DNA from 4 places in the Paenibacillus sp. FSL R10-2778 genome. Region 1 is predicted to be linked to each of the others. Evidence: riboswitches for the same ligand, from Rfam matches in the RefSeq annotation. Region 1 holds a riboswitch; each other region holds the start of a gene.
What was found. A riboswitch is a leader RNA that binds a small molecule or an ion and turns the genes downstream of it on or off. The one in region 1 is predicted to bind cobalamin.

Region 1 (4,824 bases):
TAGTCCCTAATTGACTGACTAGTAAGCTATAAGCCGTTTCGCCCTCTTTTAGAGCTACTGTTGTACTGGCTAGGATGGTTCCTTTCCGGCTATCTCCAATCACTGAGAGGGTAGCGGTAGCTTTTGCTGGAGCAATAACAGACGATCCGACAGTCAGAGACTGAGTATAACGCGCTACGCTCGGTACGCTATCTTTAGCATAACCGGTAACAGTTATTGTATAGCTATTTGCTGGGAGACCCCCATCAACAACAGCCACACCTTGTTCATTCGTGATTACCTTCTTATCACCAACCGAAACCTGCACACCTGCAGCCGGTGAGGTAACCGGATCAGAAGTTAAGCTTTCCTGATTCCACACCCACTTTTTCTGTGAAACCTTTACAGTAAAAGCTTCATTAGCTTTTGGCTGTGATGGGGTAAGCACCACAGCATCTACAACCTGTGTATTTTCTCCTGCATAATAGACAAGTACACGATCGGATTCCTGTAGTTCGAACGCATCCATACCCACACTTGGATATATCCACTCCCCGCCGCGTGATACCACGAAGCTCCACCATCCGTCGTAAGTACCTTGCGAAACTCCATGGATACCTGATACAAAGTTGCCATAAGACGATTTGGTGATATCTACTTTAAAATCATCGGTAGACCCTAGTTGTTGCAACGCTTCAAGGGCATTGGAGGCTTTCAAAGTCCCCTCACTAATCAACCCTTCCGGGCCTTCAACGGTTAGCGAAGCTGTTACATTCTTAGAAATCACTTTTAGAGCTTTTGTATATTTAGCAATCGTTGGGGCTTTGCCTTCACGGTAGCCAGTTACAGTCAGTGTATAGTCACCTGCGGGCATATTTCCTGAGAATACGGCCTCACCTTTAGCATTCGTCGTTACCGTCTGAGCTCCAATTTGGACCTGAACACCCGCAGCTTTTGCAGTTACAGGAGAGGAAGTGTTCGTAGCAGCGTCCCATTTCCACGTCTTACTAGTTACAGTGACGGTAAAGGAATCGCCCTCTTTAAGATTTGCTTTGGAAAGCGTAACGGAATCCACAAGCTTAGTGTCATCTCCGGCATAATAAACCAGTACCTGATCTGAATCTTTAAGTACAAAATCACTCATGCCTACATCGGGATTAATCCATTTTCCGTCACGTGATACAACATACATCCATCCGTCATAACCACCAAAGCTTCCAGCAGCAATACTTCCGATGCCAGTCACATAACTGCCCGAAGGATTTGTGATCGGCAAGTTCGTTTGAAGCGCCAGCTTCTCTAACGCTCCAAGTGCGTTGCCAGCATAGGCGTACCCTTGTGCCAACGTGGCCTGTGGTCCCTCAATCGTTACTGGAGCGTAGATGAGTGAGCTCTGAATGGAGGATTTGGAAAAATCGTATAGCTTACTGTTGCTTCCTTTATATAGCAAATTATAGGCAACCAGCGCCTGAAGACCTTGCTCTGTCGCCAGAATATTACTGCTTCCACCACGGCTATGGGTGAAGCTACCATCAGCTAGACGATAGCTAAGCAGGTTCTCCATTAGATCCACTTTGTTTTTGGTGTATTCTAATCCACTAGGATCAACTCCGAAGGAGGTGAGTCCAAGGATTGCTTGTGCGCTACTTTCAGCACTGTCACCGTAACCCCCATGGCTATCTTGAGCTGTAGATAACCAAGCTACGGCTTGTAGCCCTGCTAAGTAGGCTTCGGGATTATTTTTATGTGCCGCCAGAGCCGTCAAGGTTATCGCTGTCATATCAGGCTCACTTGCACCTGAGGTTAGTGCAAAGCCCCCATCCGGATTCTGTTTGGAGAGAATCTCCGTAAGGAGCTTATCCGCCGTCCATTTCGCGTCACTTGGGATATTATATTTACCAGAATCCAGCGCAAGTAAAGCATATACCGGATTATTAAGCGTCTGTTCACTGAGCTTGCTATTATTATAAATTTTCTCAATCAGATTATAGCCAGGAGTCGTTCCGTTACCAGCAAAGCTAGTAGGATCTGCACCAATCGCTCTCACTGCGAGCACGATTCGAGCATAATCGGTTACATTGGTGAAATCGCCAGCTGCATCCTTTACTTTTTTCTCAAGCTCTGAAAGGTAACTAGCCGGCAGCTTGTACCCTGCTTGCGCTAATCCAATGGCTTGCCAATCCGATTGCACGCCACCTTTCAAGAGATATTCTGCAGCCGCATAAGTCGCATCCGCAACATTAATCCGCTCCGCGGCAGTTGCCTCCAGACCGGCGCCAGCGCTCGCTTCTGCAAATATTTGTCCCGCCGGAGCAAGAGATGTTCCTAGAATTGAAATGACCATGAATAAGGCCAGCCCAAGTGCTACAAACTTGGAAGACATGATTTTCTTCATTGTTTAACCTCTTTCTGTATAAGAATGGGTACTGCCGGGAATAAGACGCATAACATAAAGACCGCCCCTTTGGAGGGCGGTCAGGGAAGATTACAAATTGAGGCTGCGGCGCTTGCTTCCTGCCAACAGTCCATCTGTATATGTTCCACATTCTTACCCCACGAAGAATAGAAACGCTCACGAAAAAGGCAGGTCTCCTGGCTAATGCTTCATCGCTGTTCTTCACCTTCCCACCCTACCTTCGGGGCAGTGGCTTATAGAAGAAACGCTCCGCACATACAGTGGCGGGACCGCGCCGGACTCTTGCACCGGACTTCCCTTTTAAGCAGACGACTAGATTGATTTAGTCTGCACCTTTTCCAGTATGTAGTATCTTATTTTGACATCCATAATCATATCTATTAATACATAGCATGTCTATAGAAAAGCTTAGTATGGGCAGCAAAAAAATGAACAGCAATACGCCACCTTCCGGTAGTTATTGCTGTTCAGAAAGCTTGTTATTCGACTGTTCCATCCGGACTTGCAGTCGGGGAGGGTTCAGCACTTGAATCAGAAGCTGGTGGAATATTAGGATCGAGATCTACGATCAATGTAAATCTTCCGGCTTTGATCATACTTTTCTCTAGAATTGTCGCTCCAGACTCCAATGTAACCTCAACCTGATAGGAAGGTTGTTCACCTTCAGTCACAGCTGTTGCGGAAGGTAACCCAGTACTGTTCTCAGTATCAGAGGAAGGCGTAGGAGACGGAGATGCATCAGCTACAGAATTAGTAGCATCTGCACCTTCTGCTGTTCCTCCAGTAGTGCCAGCGGTATCTGACTCGTCAGCGGTGTTTCCCTCATCCGTCCCATCCGTTGACGGCACTGGACAAGTGCCATTTGTAGCAGCGACCTTAAAGCTTTTATCTATCTCTGTAGACGAAGACATTAAACTAACCTCAGTCGGTTGAAACTGCACACAGTCATCTGCACTTGCGAAGGTGAACACCAATATGCTGCTCCCCTTATCTCCTTCGACGCTCTGATCCTTCAAGTATACTGAAGCCGGAGGCAGCATATTGCCTGCACTCTGGACAGGGGTCGGCTCAGGGCTTGTCCCCGGCAGAGCCGTCTTCGTATCATCCGGACGCAGCATACTGAATACGATAATTGCAATAATCACCAGAATACCCGTAATGGAGCCGGAGATTAAGAGTCGAAATCGGCTGCGGCTGATCCAGCGCGCCAGCGGGGAAGCCAGTTGGGAGCGGGCTTCATTGTACACATTTTGCAGAGCAGGCCGAGCTGCCGCGACATAGTTCTTTCGGAATTCCCGATTCTTGAACGCTTCACGATCACTGCTCAGGAAATACTTCAGAATCGCCTTACGGTAACCCGGTTGCAGCTTTTTATTCGAAACCGTAAATAAAGGATTGCCTTGCGACCAAGCAAAAAACCGATAGATGATTTCTTTGTCGGAACCGGCTTTACGCTTTAACAGCTCCAGAAGCGCATCGTAATCCAGCGGACCCCCTTCACGCTGAGTTGTATAGTAAAAGGCTAGCGGAAGCCGTTCAAAGGGTTCCAGAACACGCGCCTCTTTTAGCAAACGACGACCCAGTAGCTGCACATCGTCTAGTTCCTGCGGAGACAATCCTGTAAAAATCTCCTCATTCGGCTTCTCTTCACCAAACCAGCGGTAAGCGGCACGCAGCGCATTCTCTTTCTGCTTGCTAATCCTATCCAGTGGCGGCTGCCAATCGACAACATTACCATACCGTAAAAAAACTACCTCCAGAAGCTCCTCCTGCGTCATATCAGAAAGCGATAAGCGGTTCAGTAAGAATCTATCTGCTGAAGCAGCAAGATCCTGCATTAGGGAGAGTGCCTTAGGAGCAACTCCTGTTCCTTTGCGGCGATCTTTTTCTGCCTTATCTACAATTTCATGAATTTCCGCCACAGAAGCCACCGGATCATGCTCCAGCTGGAGCTTTTCTAGCAAATAATCCTTCACAGCATTTTGAGCAAAAGACTGCTCTAACGCCACTGGCAGGAACCGCCCCCAATGGAGCACAAAGCTCAGAATATCCGCAGATCTGGACGCCGCAGCTAGTCTTGATTCCATGTAAGGCTCAAGCAGCTGCTTACGGAAATAAGTTTCAGACATCACGCGCTGGAAGTAAGCTGCACTTAACTCATCATTACTCTCAATGATCCCGTAAGCAGCACTCAAAATATCCTTGCGGCCCGCTTCCACACTATGAAGCATCCCATTGATGAAATAATCCACGATTCTGACCCTGTAATTGTGATCCTTAAGTACAAAATACTCTTTAAAGCATTCCATAATCGCCGGATCTGGCACATTTCTTTGCCGAATCAGATCAAATTCCCGGTCAAATCTTTCTAGGAAAATATCATTCAAGCGGATTCTAGAATGAATTGCACCGTCTGGTTTAAGGTAAGA
Region 2 (4,824 bases), 3.0 Mb from region 1:
CTTGCCATTAAAGAAATAGGTTATACCGAGCAAGTTCCCATCGCCGAATATTTATTGCCGGAGCTGGATGGTAGAGATGGCGGGGATTTTAGTGGTGTCGTGATCAGTGATGAGCTCTACAGCGCTATTGATCCCGTGCAGACGGATCTTTATACAGGTTTTTATGTAGAGGATTTTCCACAGACGGTAGGTATTGCTGCTGATCTTGCCCATAAAGGCAAACAGTCCTATGAAAGTGATTCTCCGTATGCGATTGTGATCAGCGGCACGCTGTTTGAGCTTCAGAAAACATTGTATAACACAATGCTTTTTGCTTCCTTGCTGGTGGGTACTGTCTTTTTTATCGCGGCAGGCAGCTTTCTTTACTTCCGGTTATATACCGATCTTGATCATGATCGCAATCAATATTCCACTTTGTCCAAGATGGGGCTTACGGATAAAGAACTCAATCGAATAGTTACGATTCAGCTGTCTTTGTTGTTTTTTGTGCCGGTCGGAATAGCTATTTTACACAGTGTGTTTGCCTTTATTGCGCTTCAACGGTTGTTCTACTTATCTATCGCAACGGAGACAGGCGCGGTGTTACTCGGATATTTGGCTGCTCAAGGACTATACTTCTTTTTTATTCGCAGCCGCTATTTACGCAACCTGAAGAAGAACTTGATATGAGAAATGGGGGTAACAAGATGCAAGCATGGATTACAGATTTTATGGAGCAGTTTGGTTACTTCGGTATTTTTCTGATGCTGGCCTTTGAAAATATATTTCCACCAATTCCTTCAGAAGTGATCCTGCCCTTTGGAGGATTTATGACCACTACGACGAGCTTAACGATTCCTGGTGTAATCATTGCTGCCACGGCTGGATCACTACTGGGTGCAGTAATTCTCTATTATATTGGCCGATTATTGGATGTGAGCCGGTTAGAGAAACTGGTTGAACGCTGGGGTAGCCTAATTAGGGTCAGTAAAAAAGATATCCACAAGGCTGACGCCTGGTTTGATAAATATGGCTATTGGACTGTATTGTTTTGTCGGATGGTTCCGCTGGTCCGCAGTCTGATTTCGATTCCGGCGGGAATGTCGGGCATGAAATTTGGAGTATTTATGATCTTCACAACGATTGGCACATTGGGATGGAATTTGCTGCTTGTGCTTATTGGCGCGGCATTGGGCGAATCCTGGGAAGACATTGCCATGTACATGGATGTGTACTCCAATGTAGTCTATGTACTAATTGCTGGCGGATTAGTTATTCTTGGGTTTCTGTACTTCCGCAAACGCAGCCGGAGAATGAACACTGAGGGCTAAGCGGGTAGTGGACTGATAATAGAAATGACTATTAAAAAGGAGGGAAACACATGGAGCTATTAACGATTATTAAAGCCATTATTTTGGGGCTTGTTGAAGGTTTAACCGAATTTGCTCCAGTATCCTCCACGGGTCATATGATTATTGTTGATGATATGTGGCTGAAATCACAGGAGTTATTTGGACAATATACAGCAAATACCTTCAAAGTAGTTATTCAACTGGGTTCAATATTAGCGGTTGTTGTGATCTTTAGAAATCGGTTCATTGATTTGTTAGGCTTAAAGCGTTTCAGCCGTAAGCAGTTGGATCCTGTAACAGAGGAGCTACCGCAGTTGGAGCAGGGCGGGCATCTCAAGCTGACTCAGGTTCTGGTAGGGTTAGTGCCTGCAGGTGTGTTAGGTGTTCTGTTTAATGATTATATTGATGAGCATTTATTCTCTACCTCAACAGTGTTAATTGGTCTAGTGATTGGGGCTATATTAATGATTATTGCCGATCTGTTTGGGCCGAAGAAGATCAGAACTGAGAGTGTAGATCAGATTACATACAAACAGGCACTTGGTGTAGGTCTTGTACAGTGTTTTTCGTTATGGCCTGGATTTTCACGCTCGGGCTCGACGATTTCTGGTGGAGTACTCCTCGGGATGAGCCATCGTGCCGCTGCTGATTTTACGTTTATTATGGCAGTACCCATCATGGCAGGTGCCAGTCTGTTGTCACTGATGAAAAACTGGCAATATTTCACCATGGACGCGTTGCCGTTTTTTATTGCAGGCTTTATTAGTGCCTTCCTATTTGCGCTGTTATCGATGCGTTTCTTCTTAAAACTGATCAATCGTATCAAGCTCTTACCGTTTGCTATATACCGTATAATTCTTGCTGCTGTAGTATATTTCGTATTTTTCTAAGTCCGTTATAAGGAATCGATATAACAGAAGCCCCAGTAATCTATTGCAGATTGCTGGGGCTTTCACGTATGATGACATCAGATTAAGACACTCAAATGATGAATGATATCGGAGACAGGTGCTGACCGGAAAATAGTAATTCGGTAGGCTTAATAGGGAAATTCGGTTCGAAGCCGATGCGGTCCCGCCACTGTAACGGAAGAATCTCGAGCAACAGAGGTCACTGGCAATTTACTACTGCTGGGAAGACTGCTCAAGATGTTGACGCCGCTAGCCAGGAGACCTGCCTGTTTCAACAGCACTGCTTCACCTACGGAAGATAGGGAGGTGTTAGACGTTAACCATGAGTATATCATGGGCGTCTTTCCCTTTGACTTTTTTAGGGAAGGGCGCTCTTTTTTATAGGAAAGCAAGTAGCTTTGGAGTTTGAAATAAGAGATGGAAGAGGGAGTGTATCGAGATGACGAATAAAGTAAAAGTAAGTAATCTTGGATATCCGAGAATCGGAAAGAACCGCGAGTGGAAAAAGACACTGGAAGCCTACTGGCAGGGGAAAATAAATGAAGAGCAATTCCGCTCCGAAATGGCAGCAATTCAGCTGCAGCATTTGAAGACCCAGCAAGAGGCAGGAATTGAGCTTATTCCGGTGAATGATTTTACTTTTTATGACCATGTGTTGGATACGGCTGTTATGTTTGGAATTGTACCTCCACGGTACACGTATGATGGCGGCGACATCGGGCTTGATCTTTATTTTGCAATGGCCCGTGGTAATGCTGAAGCTACTGCCTGTGAGATGACCAAATGGTTCAATACGAACTATCACTATATCGTTCCAGAGATCGGCACACAAACACCACGCCTGACTGAAAATAAACCTCTAGCGGCTTATCGTTTTGCTAAATCGCAGGCAGGGATTGAAGGTAAACCGGTACTTTTAGGTCTGTATACCTTCCTTAAGCTGTCCAAAGGTTACGCAGCGGCAGATATCGCCAAGATTGCTGCACGTTTTGTTCCAGTCTATGTTCAACTGCTACAGGAACTGAAGCAAGAAGGGGTAAGCTGGGTACAAATCGATGAGCCAGCGATTGTTACAGGCATAAGTAAAGAAGAATTAACACTGCTTAACTCGATATACACAGAAATTGCCGGCTCCGTGCCGGGCTTGAATATTATTTTACAGACGTATTTCGAAGCTGCTGAACCGTTGGAGGCACTTCTAGAGTTGCCTGTTCAAGGCTTGGGTCTTGACTTTGTGCACGATGGTGGAGCGAATCTGGCTTCTATCGAACGTCTTGGCTGGCCGAAGGACAAATGGCTGGGTGCCGGAATTATTGATGGACGGAACATCTGGCGTTCCGATTTAGACGCTAAGCTGCAACTGGTAGAAAAGCTCAGCGTTCATGTGCCGCTTGATCGTCTTATTCTTCAGCCTTCTTGCAGTCTGCTGCATGTCCCAGTCACCGTTCAAGGTGAGGTGAAGCTGAAGGCGACTGTTAAGAATGCGTTAGCGTTTGCCGATGAGAAGCTTGCAGAGCTTAGTCTGCTCGGAGCAGCCCTCGCAGATAAAGGAGAAGCTTCTAAAGCAGCGCTGGCCGCTAGTCGTGAAGCTATTGCAGCATTCCGTGCACTACCTGAGCGTGGCCGTAAGGATGTGGCGGAGCAAGTGCTTGCACTTGCAGCTTTGCCTGACCAACGCAGTTTGCCTTTTGCTGAACGCTTAAAGGTGCAGCAAGAGAAATGGCAGCTTCCACTTCTGCCAACCACTACAATTGGTAGCTTCCCGCAGACAGTAGAAGTGCGTCAGGCGAGATTGAAATGGCGTAAAGGGGTCTGGAATCAGGAGCGTTATGATGGATTTGTTCGTGAGCAGATCGCGGATGCAATTACCTTCCAAGAAAAGCTAGGTCTGGATGTTCTGGTCCACGGTGAGTTCGAGCGTACAGATATGGTGGAGTTTTTCGGAGAAAAGCTGGACGGATACTTGTTTACTAGTAATGGCTGGGTTCAATCCTACGGTTCCCGTTGCGTTAAGCCACCGGTGATCTACGCGGATGTTGCATTTATACAGCCTATGACTGTTAAAGAAAGTGTCTATGCACAATCGTTGACGAAGCTTCCGGTTAAAGGAATGTTGACGGGTCCTGTAACTATCCTCAATTGGTCATTTGTACGTGATGATCTCAGCCGGGAAGAGGTAGCCAATCAAATTGCTCTTGCCCTTCGCCATGAAGTAAAAGCGTTGGAAGATGCAGGCATCGAAATGATTCAAGTGGATGAGCCGGCTATACGTGAAGGACTTCCACTTAAGGCAGAAGACCGTGAGCATTACCTGAACTGGGCAGTGAAGTCGTTCCGCGTTGCTACGAACCATGTGAAGGCTACGACACAAATTCATACGCATATGTGCTATAGCGAATTCAATGACATGATCGATTCCATATCGGCTATGGATGCTGATGTAATCTCCATTGAGACTTCACGTAGCCATGGGGAGCTGATTATCAGCTTTGAGGAGCAGGCCTATGATAAAGGAATCGGTCTTGGAGTGTATGACATCCATAGTCCGCGGGTTCCGGCTGTAGAAGAAATGACGGCGAATA
Region 3 (4,824 bases), 170 kb from region 1:
TAGGAGTCACTGTTGGAGAAGGACTCACATTTGGATCAACGCCGGCTTCCGGATTAGCTCCCCCACCAGGAGCAGGAGTAGCACCAGGCTTAGGCGTTGGGGTTGGAGTAGGGCTTGTAGTTGGTATCGGTGCATTTAGATCCACACCCAAATTCGTAGTATAACGCCACTGAATTCTGTCCCCGGAACTTAGGTCATATGAAGATGCTCCATAATTAGGATATTTCCCATTCACATTATACATCCATCCACTGCCGCTGCCATGGTCAAATTCCCCATCACCAGCTATGGATTCAACATATACACTTCCAAAGTCACTGTTCCAGGAATCTCTATAGTCGATACCGCGGCTATCCAGCACTCTTTTTAGTACAGACCACACTGTGTCACCAGATTGTAGCTCTACCTGTACAGATGGAACAACATATCCCTTATTAATCGTAAGCTTATCCACGGACAGGATTACATATGGTTTCGATGGAGTGGTTCCGCCACCATTGTTGCCGCCATTTCCTTCACCATTTCCGCTACCATTACCGTTACCACCGTCGCCACCAGGTGTTTGTACTGCACTGGAAGCATACGCAATGTAGTCAGTGAAGTGATTGGTTTTTACAATTAAGTCATTTCCACTATCATAGGCATACTCAGACTTACCGCTTGCAAAACCTAAGTCATCACTTGCAAATTTTTGAATGGCATGAGGGGTGCCATTTTGAATATAAGCAGCTTCTTTTCCTTTAAGGTCCTTAAAGGTTAACGTAATAAATTGACTAAATTCTACTCTTGCACTACCACCCATGGAAAATGCTTGAAGAATGTTATCAAGCTTCTTGTCCCCAGGAATAATCTGATTCACACTATCTTTTAGTGCAGATTCTGCACCGGTTAAAGCTGAAATCAGTTCAATCGCAGAGGCATCCCCACTTGTAACTTTTGCACCCTTAGGAATGACTACAGATACGTTACCTTTTATGGCCTCTATCTGAGGAAGGACGCTATTACTTGGTAAATTGACACTAACCTTTGATTGATTTTCTTCTGAAATAGCTACTGTGATTTCTTTGTTGCTATCTCCAGCGCTGATCGGAACGATATAATCATTAGCGTCATTTGGGATTTCAACTTTCGGGTTCTCCCCAGAAGGTAACGGAAGTTCTTTCGGACCCTCTGGTTGCCCAGGCCCCGGTTCTTCTGGTTGTTCCAGTTTCACATCATTCATATCAAAGAGACGGTTGCTATGATTGAGCAGACGATCATAGGACACAAGTGCATACGTACCTTGGTCCGTTGCCATATTGTCTACTTTGCCTGTGAGGATATGCTTAAATCCACCCTCAGGTGCAGCAAAGCTAAGTAATGCATCAATAAGCGAATTTCCACTTTTAACAAATCTAGCGTCAGTGTGCGGATCTACACCTACACCAGTTAAGGCTACAATTACCTGCGAGATACTCTCGCTGCTAGTGCTTCCCCAGCTTGTAAATCCGCCTTGATTGTTTTGGTTATCGGACAGCCATTGGATGGCCCGATCCACGGCAGCTTTTACATCATCACGGGTTGCATAATAAGGTGCAAGAGCTTGCATCGCCATCGCAGTCATATCGACATCGGCTTTGGTTACGCCTAATGCCCAGCCACCAGCTTCTGCTGTACCTTTTTTAACCTCTTTATCTAAAATGTACTGAACTAGTTTTTCTCTTGTGGTCTGTTCTGTAACTCCATCAACTACAGGGATCTCATAGTTATGGCTATCTAACGCGATCAGAGCAAAAATCGGACCATTATTGCCTTGCTTTTGGATATATTGATAATCAGCGAGTGCTTTTCTCAGATCATATCCCGCAACATTTGTGATATCTTTTCCGATAGAGGTAAGTCCTAGAATCGCTCTGGAATTCTCTGTGCTTTTATTGGCGTCGAGTTTTCCATCCTCTTTAATGATTGATGCTATTTTCGTAGCTACATTATTGTAATAGAGATCATAATAACCGTTAGGTACTGTATAGTTCGCCCGTGCCAGAGAAAGGATCGACCATTCTCCGCTGCCTGTTCCAAACGTTGGATTCTTTACAGTATTTAAAATATAAGCAAGGTTTTTATCTAACTGTTGTTTGACGGCAACTGTAGTTTCCAGTTTGTAAGTAACCTGATAAGTTACATTTGTTTTGTTTCCAGCTCCGTCAAGAGCCGTTACAGTAATTGCATTACTGCCTGAATTCAGAGTAGCTTTGTACTCCCCATTTGCAGGTGATAAAGTAACTCCATTCAGCTTCACTTCTGGAGTAATGTCACTATATACATTGTCTGTGACAGCTACTTTGAAGCTTATTTCTTTATTGGATACTTCCTGTTTATCTTGTATGCCACTTACTGTAATAACAGGGGGTTCAATGTCTAATGCATTATTAAGACCGACAAGCGCATGATCTACACTTATTTGAGAGCTTGCCATGTTTTCGAGCACGGAATAGGCTTCATAAACTGCCGATTGCACTACTGGTCTGTCCAAAATAGTTTCTTTATTAGGGGCACTATTAATCTCGGCGATTTCCGCAGTTAAAGCATCCTTATTGGCAAGTTGAACTGGGATTTCCCCCCAGCCGCCAAGATCAGAACCATAGCCATAAGTGGTGAACTGAGTTCGAATGATGTCACCGTCTTGAGGCTTATAATCGGTCATCCCAAACGGAGGAAACACATTATTTACTGCATACATCCAACCCGACATGGAGGTGTAGTCAAACTGACTTAACCAATCTGGGTCTGCTTTAGTGCCGACTGTATTCCCATCGGCTGAAATCATATCTAAAATATATTGTGGAATATTGACTTCACTTCTGCCACTATCTTTAACTTCTGATAAATAAAAACCACTATCTATATTTCCTAAATATCTATAATTCCCATCACCTAGCGCACGTGTTATTAAAGATGCGCCATTATCGCCTTCATAAATCGGAACTTTAATAGGTTCGTTAATATACCCTTGGCCTAAGGTGAATTTCTCTACGGATACAGATACATACCCTTTAAGGGTAGAGCTTGCTCCATCTGCTTGAGCCGGGATTACACTTGTAGAGAATGTCGTAATAAATACAGCTACAATAAGTAACCACGCTAAAAACTTATGTTTCTTCATTTTTCCATAACCCTTCCCTTCATACCTATGATAAAAAACAGAATAAACTTTCTCATAACCACAAAAAAACCACTCAACATAAACGTCAAGAGGTTAAGATAGTGAACCACAATAATAGCTGGCAAACACTATTCAAGCACCTCTCTATCGATCGTAGAGTTTGATGGTGTAACAGAAAAAGGCAGATATTCTGGCTCAAGTATCATCACCCTTGCTGCCTTCCCAGTTTCCCAGTGGCATTTTGCAAGGACTCCTCTTTCACAGCGGCGGGACCGCGCGGGATTCACACCCGCTTTCCATTTAACCAATCTATGATTGTACTTCCGCAACATTCATAGTTGGCACCTATTCCTAATTTTAAATTTTCATGCTTCATCATATCTAATATATATGTTTTTGTCATGTTATATTTCTTTTTTGTATAACGGGCAGCTAGAGATAATCCTATTTAATAACCAATTTCTACGAGTAGGGTTATTCAAATAATTTCTTTATCCAACTGTGGGGTAAATTAATTTAAATCACTAATTCTTATATGAATTTACCACAAATTAGTAAGGTACTCGCTAAGTGTATTCTATGTTAGGGTATATTCAGAAAGCGTTTACAAAATAAAACTGGAGGTGTTTGTGTTCATCTAACCACCAAGTACAGCGTCAAAGCCAGGTCCAAGCATCCTAAATTTATCTCACAAAGGAGAATTCAATGACTACGCGAATCCAGAAATCCTTCTTATCATTGACACTTGTCACCGCTCTTCTGCTCTCTCTGTTCTCATCCATGGCCGCAGCTGCAACTAAGGACGAGCAACAAGCTAAGGCAGCGCCAAAGAGTAAGATCCAATCCTATGTAGACGAAATGCAGCCCGGATGGAACCTTGGCAATACTTTAGATGCTACAGGTGAGGATGAAACCTCCTGGGGCAATCCACGTGTGACCCAAGATCTTATTAAAAAGATCGCCGCTCAAGGCTATAAAAGCATTCGGATTCCTGTGACCTGGGATACTCACATGGGTGCGGCACCAGACTATACCCTAGAAAAGGCCTACCTCGACCGCGTGGAAGAAGTTGTCGGCTGGGCACTGGACGCCAAGCTTTATGTCATGATTAATGTCCATCATGATTCCTGGCTATGGGTAAGCCATATGGAAGAAAAACACGATGAAACGCTGGCACGTTATAATGCAGCCTGGACTCAAATTGCCGATCGCTTCAAGGACAAATCCGATAAGCTGATGTTCGAGAGCATAAATGAACCTCGATTCACCGATGGTGGAAGCACAGACGAAGCAAAAATGGAGCAAATGCTTACTGAACTTAATAACTCTTTCTATCAAATCGTGCGCAAATCCGGTGGGAAAAACGACCTCCGCCCACTTGTATTACCTTCATTAGAGTCTTCACCTACGCAAACAAGAATGGATCATCTCTATAAGACGATTACGGCTCTGAACGATCCAAATATTATTGCGACCGTTCACTTCTATGGCTTCTGGCCTTTTAGTGTGAACATTGCCGGCTACACCACGTTTGAAAAAGATACAAAAAACGATATCACTCAAACTTTTGATAACGTTTACAATACATTTGTAGCTAAAGGCATCCCTGTCATCGTCGGTGAATTTGGTTTACTCGGGTTCGATAAAGACACGGGTGTGATTGAACAGGGCGAGAAGCTTAA
Region 4 (4,824 bases), 510 kb from region 1:
ACTTTTGATAAGGACATCATAAAGGTTCTTACGTCTAGTGAAGCGGAATTTATTATCAGAAGAGAGTGAGAATTACCGCTAACAACATTGTGTTAAAAAGACAAGTAATTGAGTAGAGTATGACTGATTTCTCGTATGAAAAATAAATTTCTGTGGTTGTACAATTTCCCCCGTACAGGCACTTCTAGGCGCACGCCCACATACAATAAGGATGACCATGAACCCGTAAGGCAAACAGATCGGTTTCATTGTACAAGTGCGGGAGGTGTCGCCAAGTTGCCTGGATTCTTAAGCACGATTGCGTTGCTGATCAAAGAACTGACGCTGCTGGTATCATACGTAAGGAATAATGCATTTCCACAACCGCTCTCGGAGCAGGAGGAAAGCCGATACTTAGGGATGATGGCTGAGGGAGATGCCAAGGCCCGCAATTTGTTGATTGAGCATAATTTGCGGCTCGTTGCCCATATAGTGAAGAAATTCGATAACACCGGAGAAGACATGGAGGATCTGATCTCCATCGGGACCATCGGCCTGATTAAAGCTATTGAGAGTTATCGTCCAAACAAAGGAACCAAACTAGCCACATTTGCAGCACGTTGTATTGAAAACGAAATTCTGATGCACCTAAGATCCTTGAAGAAGACTCGTAAAGATGTATCTCTGCACGATCCGATTGGGACAGACAAGGAAGGTAATGAAATTACTTTGATCGATATCCTTGGCTCCGAGGCTGATGATGTCATTAAAGAAGTAGATCTGAAGATCGAAAAGAGTAAGATTTATCGTAACCTTGATATTCTGGATGACCGGGAAAAAGAAGTTGTCGTGGGGCGGTTTGGATTGGATACAGGTGGAGAAGAGCGGACACAGCGGGAAATTGCTAAGGAGTTGGGGATCTCGCGGAGTTATGTTTCGAGGATAGAGAAAAGGGCGCTTATGAAGCTTTATCATGAGTTTTATAAGGCTAAGCGGTAGGGTCTTAGAAATAACTAAAGATTCACAATAGATTTTGTTAAAAGCGACTTGCCAACAAGGGGGTTGCTTTTTTTGTTAATTCAAGTAGTTGGGCTAAATGAACATAAAAAAAGCATATTCAGAAATTTAATTGCCCGTCTGCCCATTTATTGCTCAGCTCACACAACACTGATATTTCGCTGCGGACTGATCATAACGCTGTAACAAAATATGAATTATGCAAAATCTCATGTGAAAATAATGTTAAAAAAGTCATTAGAAATATTGATATGAACATTTTTCTTTTCATGGTATATTATTCAAATAAATATTTATGGTGATCACATAGAACTTTCCATGTGACTTAAAAGGGGAATGTTGGTGAAATTCCAACGCGGTCCCGCCACTGTGAACGCACTTAAGAATTACATTGTTAACTTTAAAAACAGTTGATGGTGTAATTCCTAATAAACTGCGAAGTCAGAATACCTGCCATAAATAAATTCAGAGATCCCACGAGGATGGGGGAGGTGTTTTTTGTCATGTCCAAATTTTTTTTTGGTGCTTTACTGTTTATTTTATTAGAGTGATATTGAATCAATTATGTTCATTCTTAATGGATTTCAAAGATTCATAAATACGGAAAATGTTTCGTTGTTAGCTTCAGAGGTGCTGCTGTTGACATGTACTATTAGTGGTTACTGATGTTGTATCACCATCGATAATTCTCCTATATTTATACCGCGGCAAAATAGAATCAGTTGTTAAATAATACTGTACAATTGATTTTATCAGTTGTACATTTTCGTGAGAGCGAATTTATTTGATAGGAGAGAAAAAATATGAAGAAATATAATGCACTTTTGCTTGCCTTATTTCTTTTAATTGCATCTTATAGCCTTATATCTTATGTGAATGCTGATAGTATAAATAAATCAGAAGAGTCATTTGTTGGATTAAAATTGATTCCAGAAGAACAAACAATTGATTTATCAGAAGATTCTCCGTTGAATGTGGAATTTGATCAGGGTATTAGCGAAGGTCAATTCTTTAATTTGATTAATTTAGTGGATATTAATAGTAACAAGTCGATAGATATAACGAAATCGATCGAAGGTCATCAATTAATAATAACCCCGCAAATTGCTTTGGAAAACGCCAAAGAATATATTTTGTATATACCTCCGTACTCCCTTTCAAATATAAATGGAGAAAAATTGAAAGACAATTACATACTTAAATTTAAAGTTGTTAGTGACGAGAGTCATCAACAAGACTCTGTAATAAACTCTACATATCAAAATTTAACGGTAGTTGAATCCACATATGATGATTTTAGTGTGATTAATTCTACTCATGGTAAGCATTTAATGAAATCTATTTTTTTAAGTGAAAGTACTAATGGATTAGTTCCATTTTTAACTCAAAGTGCACAAGTTGGTGGGGAAATATATGCTGGTATAGATAAGAGTGGTTTTATAGGTGCAAATGGAGATTTATGGTTATGGGGAAGTAATGATATGGGACAGTTGGGAGACTTTATAACTCCATCTAGTAATAAACCAATACAGTTAGCTGGCACCGATGTGGTTGCGATGAATAAAGGCATCACTGGTGGTACTTATAGCACATATGCTTTGAAAACTGACGGTACAGTGACGGCTTTTGGATTCAATTATTGGGGGTTTTTGGGTTTGGGTCCTGCTAGAGATCAGACTGATTTTACTGTCTTTCCAACTTCCATTTATGGATTATCAAATGTAAATAATATTAGCAGTAGATTCTATCATACTCTTGCTGTTAAATCGAACGGATCATTATGGGGATGGGGAGATAATCAATATGGGCAAGTAGGAGGGGATAGTTCAGAGTTAATTACAATTCCTGAACAAATCGAAGGAGTAAATGGGATTCCTCTTACGAATATCATAGCTTCAGATGTTGGTGAGACACATTCTATTGCACTTTCTTCAAATGGAAATGTATATGTTTGGGGGGGCAATAATCACGGTCAACTAGGGAATGGAACCCTCGTAGGTAGTAATATTCCACGTTTAATACTAATGAGACCGAATAATGCTCCTCCAATGACAAATATTAAAGCAATTAGTTCAGGAGATAATTTTAACTTGGTATTAAAAGATGATGGGACCGTATGGAGCTGGGGGCAGAATGATAATGGGCAACTCGGTGATGGTTCTACAATAGAACGTCGTTTTCCTGTCCAAGTAAGAGGGGAAAATGGGGTAGGTCTACTAAAAGATATAATCGCTATTAGCGGTGGTGGAAATTATTCTTTAGCATTAAAGTCAGATGGGACTGTTTGGAGTTGGGGAGGAAATAACAAGGGCCAACTTGGAGATGGCACGACTGAAAGAAAACTTGCTCCTACCAAAGTGAAAGCGTCTAATGTATTGAAAATAGATGCAGGGGAATCACATAGTATAGCGCTTACAGAAAATGCGGTTATAACATGGGGAAATAATGAGGTTGGTCAATTAGGTAATGGATCAATGAATTCTTATTCAAGTCTTCCAGTAAACGTTATCAAGTTTGATACTAGTCATAATAATGAATATATTTATGATTCCGATAATCGTTTATCGGCAATTATTATTCATAAAGGGAATATTAATTATCGGCGCGACTATGTATACGATGGTAATGGAAATTTACTTTCTGCGATTACTAAGTTAATACAGTAGCTTGATATAAAAGTTGATAAATTTTGATTGAATATTTAACTGAGGTGATAATAGTGAAAAAAATAATATCCTTAATATTAATAATGCTAATCACAATGTCTAGTTTTAATAATTTACAAACTGTTCAGAATGTATTTGCTGAGTCTGATTATAATGAAGGGTCTCCAGCGGTGGAAGAAACGCCTTTAGCATCTTCAGAAAACATAAATATAAAAAGTGAGGATCTTGAGACTCCAATTGAGGAAGAGTTAATAGGAGATGAATTTGGTTCTGAATCAATATTTGATAAAGTCTTGAGGAGAAATAAAGAGTTCTTAAAGCCTTCTGTACAACCGAGTGATCGGACTAAAGCATTCCTCGATGAATTTTCAAGTGAAATGAAACAAATAACAGCTTATTTTTATCCAGAATTCTCTCAATATCTAACCAACACTGAGAAACTTGAAGCTTCTAATTGGGATGAAAAAGAAGCTGTGAATCTCCTACTTTCTCTAAATGAAACCTCTAGAACAAAATTGTATCAATATGTACCAATGGCTGAGGATTTTTTAGATTATTATAAGAATCCTACCAAATATTTAAATGAACATAAACCGATGCTTACACTTGCGGATGAGAAAATATACAAAAGTGAGGTTCATGAACAACTGTCAAAACAGAGCCAGGCAGCCAATACCTTGAAAAGCAAGAAAAATGCTGCTACTAATACCTTTGCTAGCAGCCCAACTAATCAGAAGTATACTATCACTGAATCTAAAAACGTATATAATTACAAAGTTAATACGGATGATCTTGTTGATTCCGTGTATCGGACAGCAAATAGAAGTGTTGTGGATCTTGAAATTAAAGGGAAATCGGATCTAGATATTGTTTTGAAAAGAACTTACAATTCTTTAAATAGTAAATTATTGAAGCCTAAGTTAGAAATAGGAGTTAGCACTTCAAGTAAATTCTATGAGCAAAATGGCGGCAATGAGGCTGTTCCTCTAGAAAAGGGTGATCGTGTTGCATATATAGCAGCAGGATGGAATTTAAATATTCCTGTTATGGAAAAATCGGAAATAAAGGCGGAAGTTGTAAACACTCATGAAAGTTCATCCTGCTATATCAATACTCCACAACCTTGCTATCAAGATGGGTATTCCTATAAAGAAATGATCAC

Region 2: another riboswitch for cobalamin. It lies ahead of metE (5-methyltetrahydropteroyltriglutamate--homocysteine S-methyltransferase); the one in region 1 lies ahead of NST40_RS04555 (DUF4430 domain-containing protein).
Region 3: another riboswitch for cobalamin. It lies ahead of NST40_RS03885 (S-layer homology domain-containing protein); the one in region 1 lies ahead of NST40_RS04555 (DUF4430 domain-containing protein).
Region 4: another riboswitch for cobalamin. It lies ahead of NST40_RS06845 (Ig-like domain-containing protein); the one in region 1 lies ahead of NST40_RS04555 (DUF4430 domain-containing protein).

Annotation. Positions count from the first base shown of each region.
Region 1 is NZ_CP151956.1:1,049,299-1,054,122, reverse strand. It holds gene NST40_RS04555 (DUF4430 domain-containing protein) at 1-2,374, opposite strand, end outside; cobalamin riboswitch at 2,544-2,747, opposite strand; gene NST40_RS04550 (glycosyltransferase) at 2,875-4,824, opposite strand, start outside.
Region 2 is NZ_CP151956.1:5,030,453-5,035,276, reverse strand. It holds gene NST40_RS22740 (FtsX-like permease family protein) at 1-669, shown strand, start outside; gene NST40_RS22735 (DedA family protein) at 687-1,310, shown strand; gene NST40_RS22730 (undecaprenyl-diphosphate phosphatase) at 1,361-2,221, shown strand; cobalamin riboswitch at 2,321-2,527, shown strand; gene metE (5-methyltetrahydropteroyltriglutamate--homocysteine S-methyltransferase) at 2,682-4,824, shown strand, end outside.
Region 3 is NZ_CP151956.1:881,061-885,884, reverse strand. It holds gene NST40_RS03885 (S-layer homology domain-containing protein) at 1-3,142, opposite strand, end outside; cobalamin riboswitch at 3,305-3,506, opposite strand; gene NST40_RS03880 (cellulase family glycosylhydrolase) at 3,848-4,824, shown strand, end outside.
Region 4 is NZ_CP151956.1:1,557,458-1,562,281, forward strand. It holds gene NST40_RS06835 (DUF2264 domain-containing protein) at 1-69, shown strand, start outside; gene sigK (RNA polymerase sporulation sigma factor SigK) at 277-978, shown strand; cobalamin riboswitch at 1,276-1,469, shown strand; gene NST40_RS06845 (Ig-like domain-containing protein) at 1,800-3,662, shown strand; gene NST40_RS06850 (RHS repeat-associated core domain-containing protein) at 3,716-4,824, shown strand, end outside.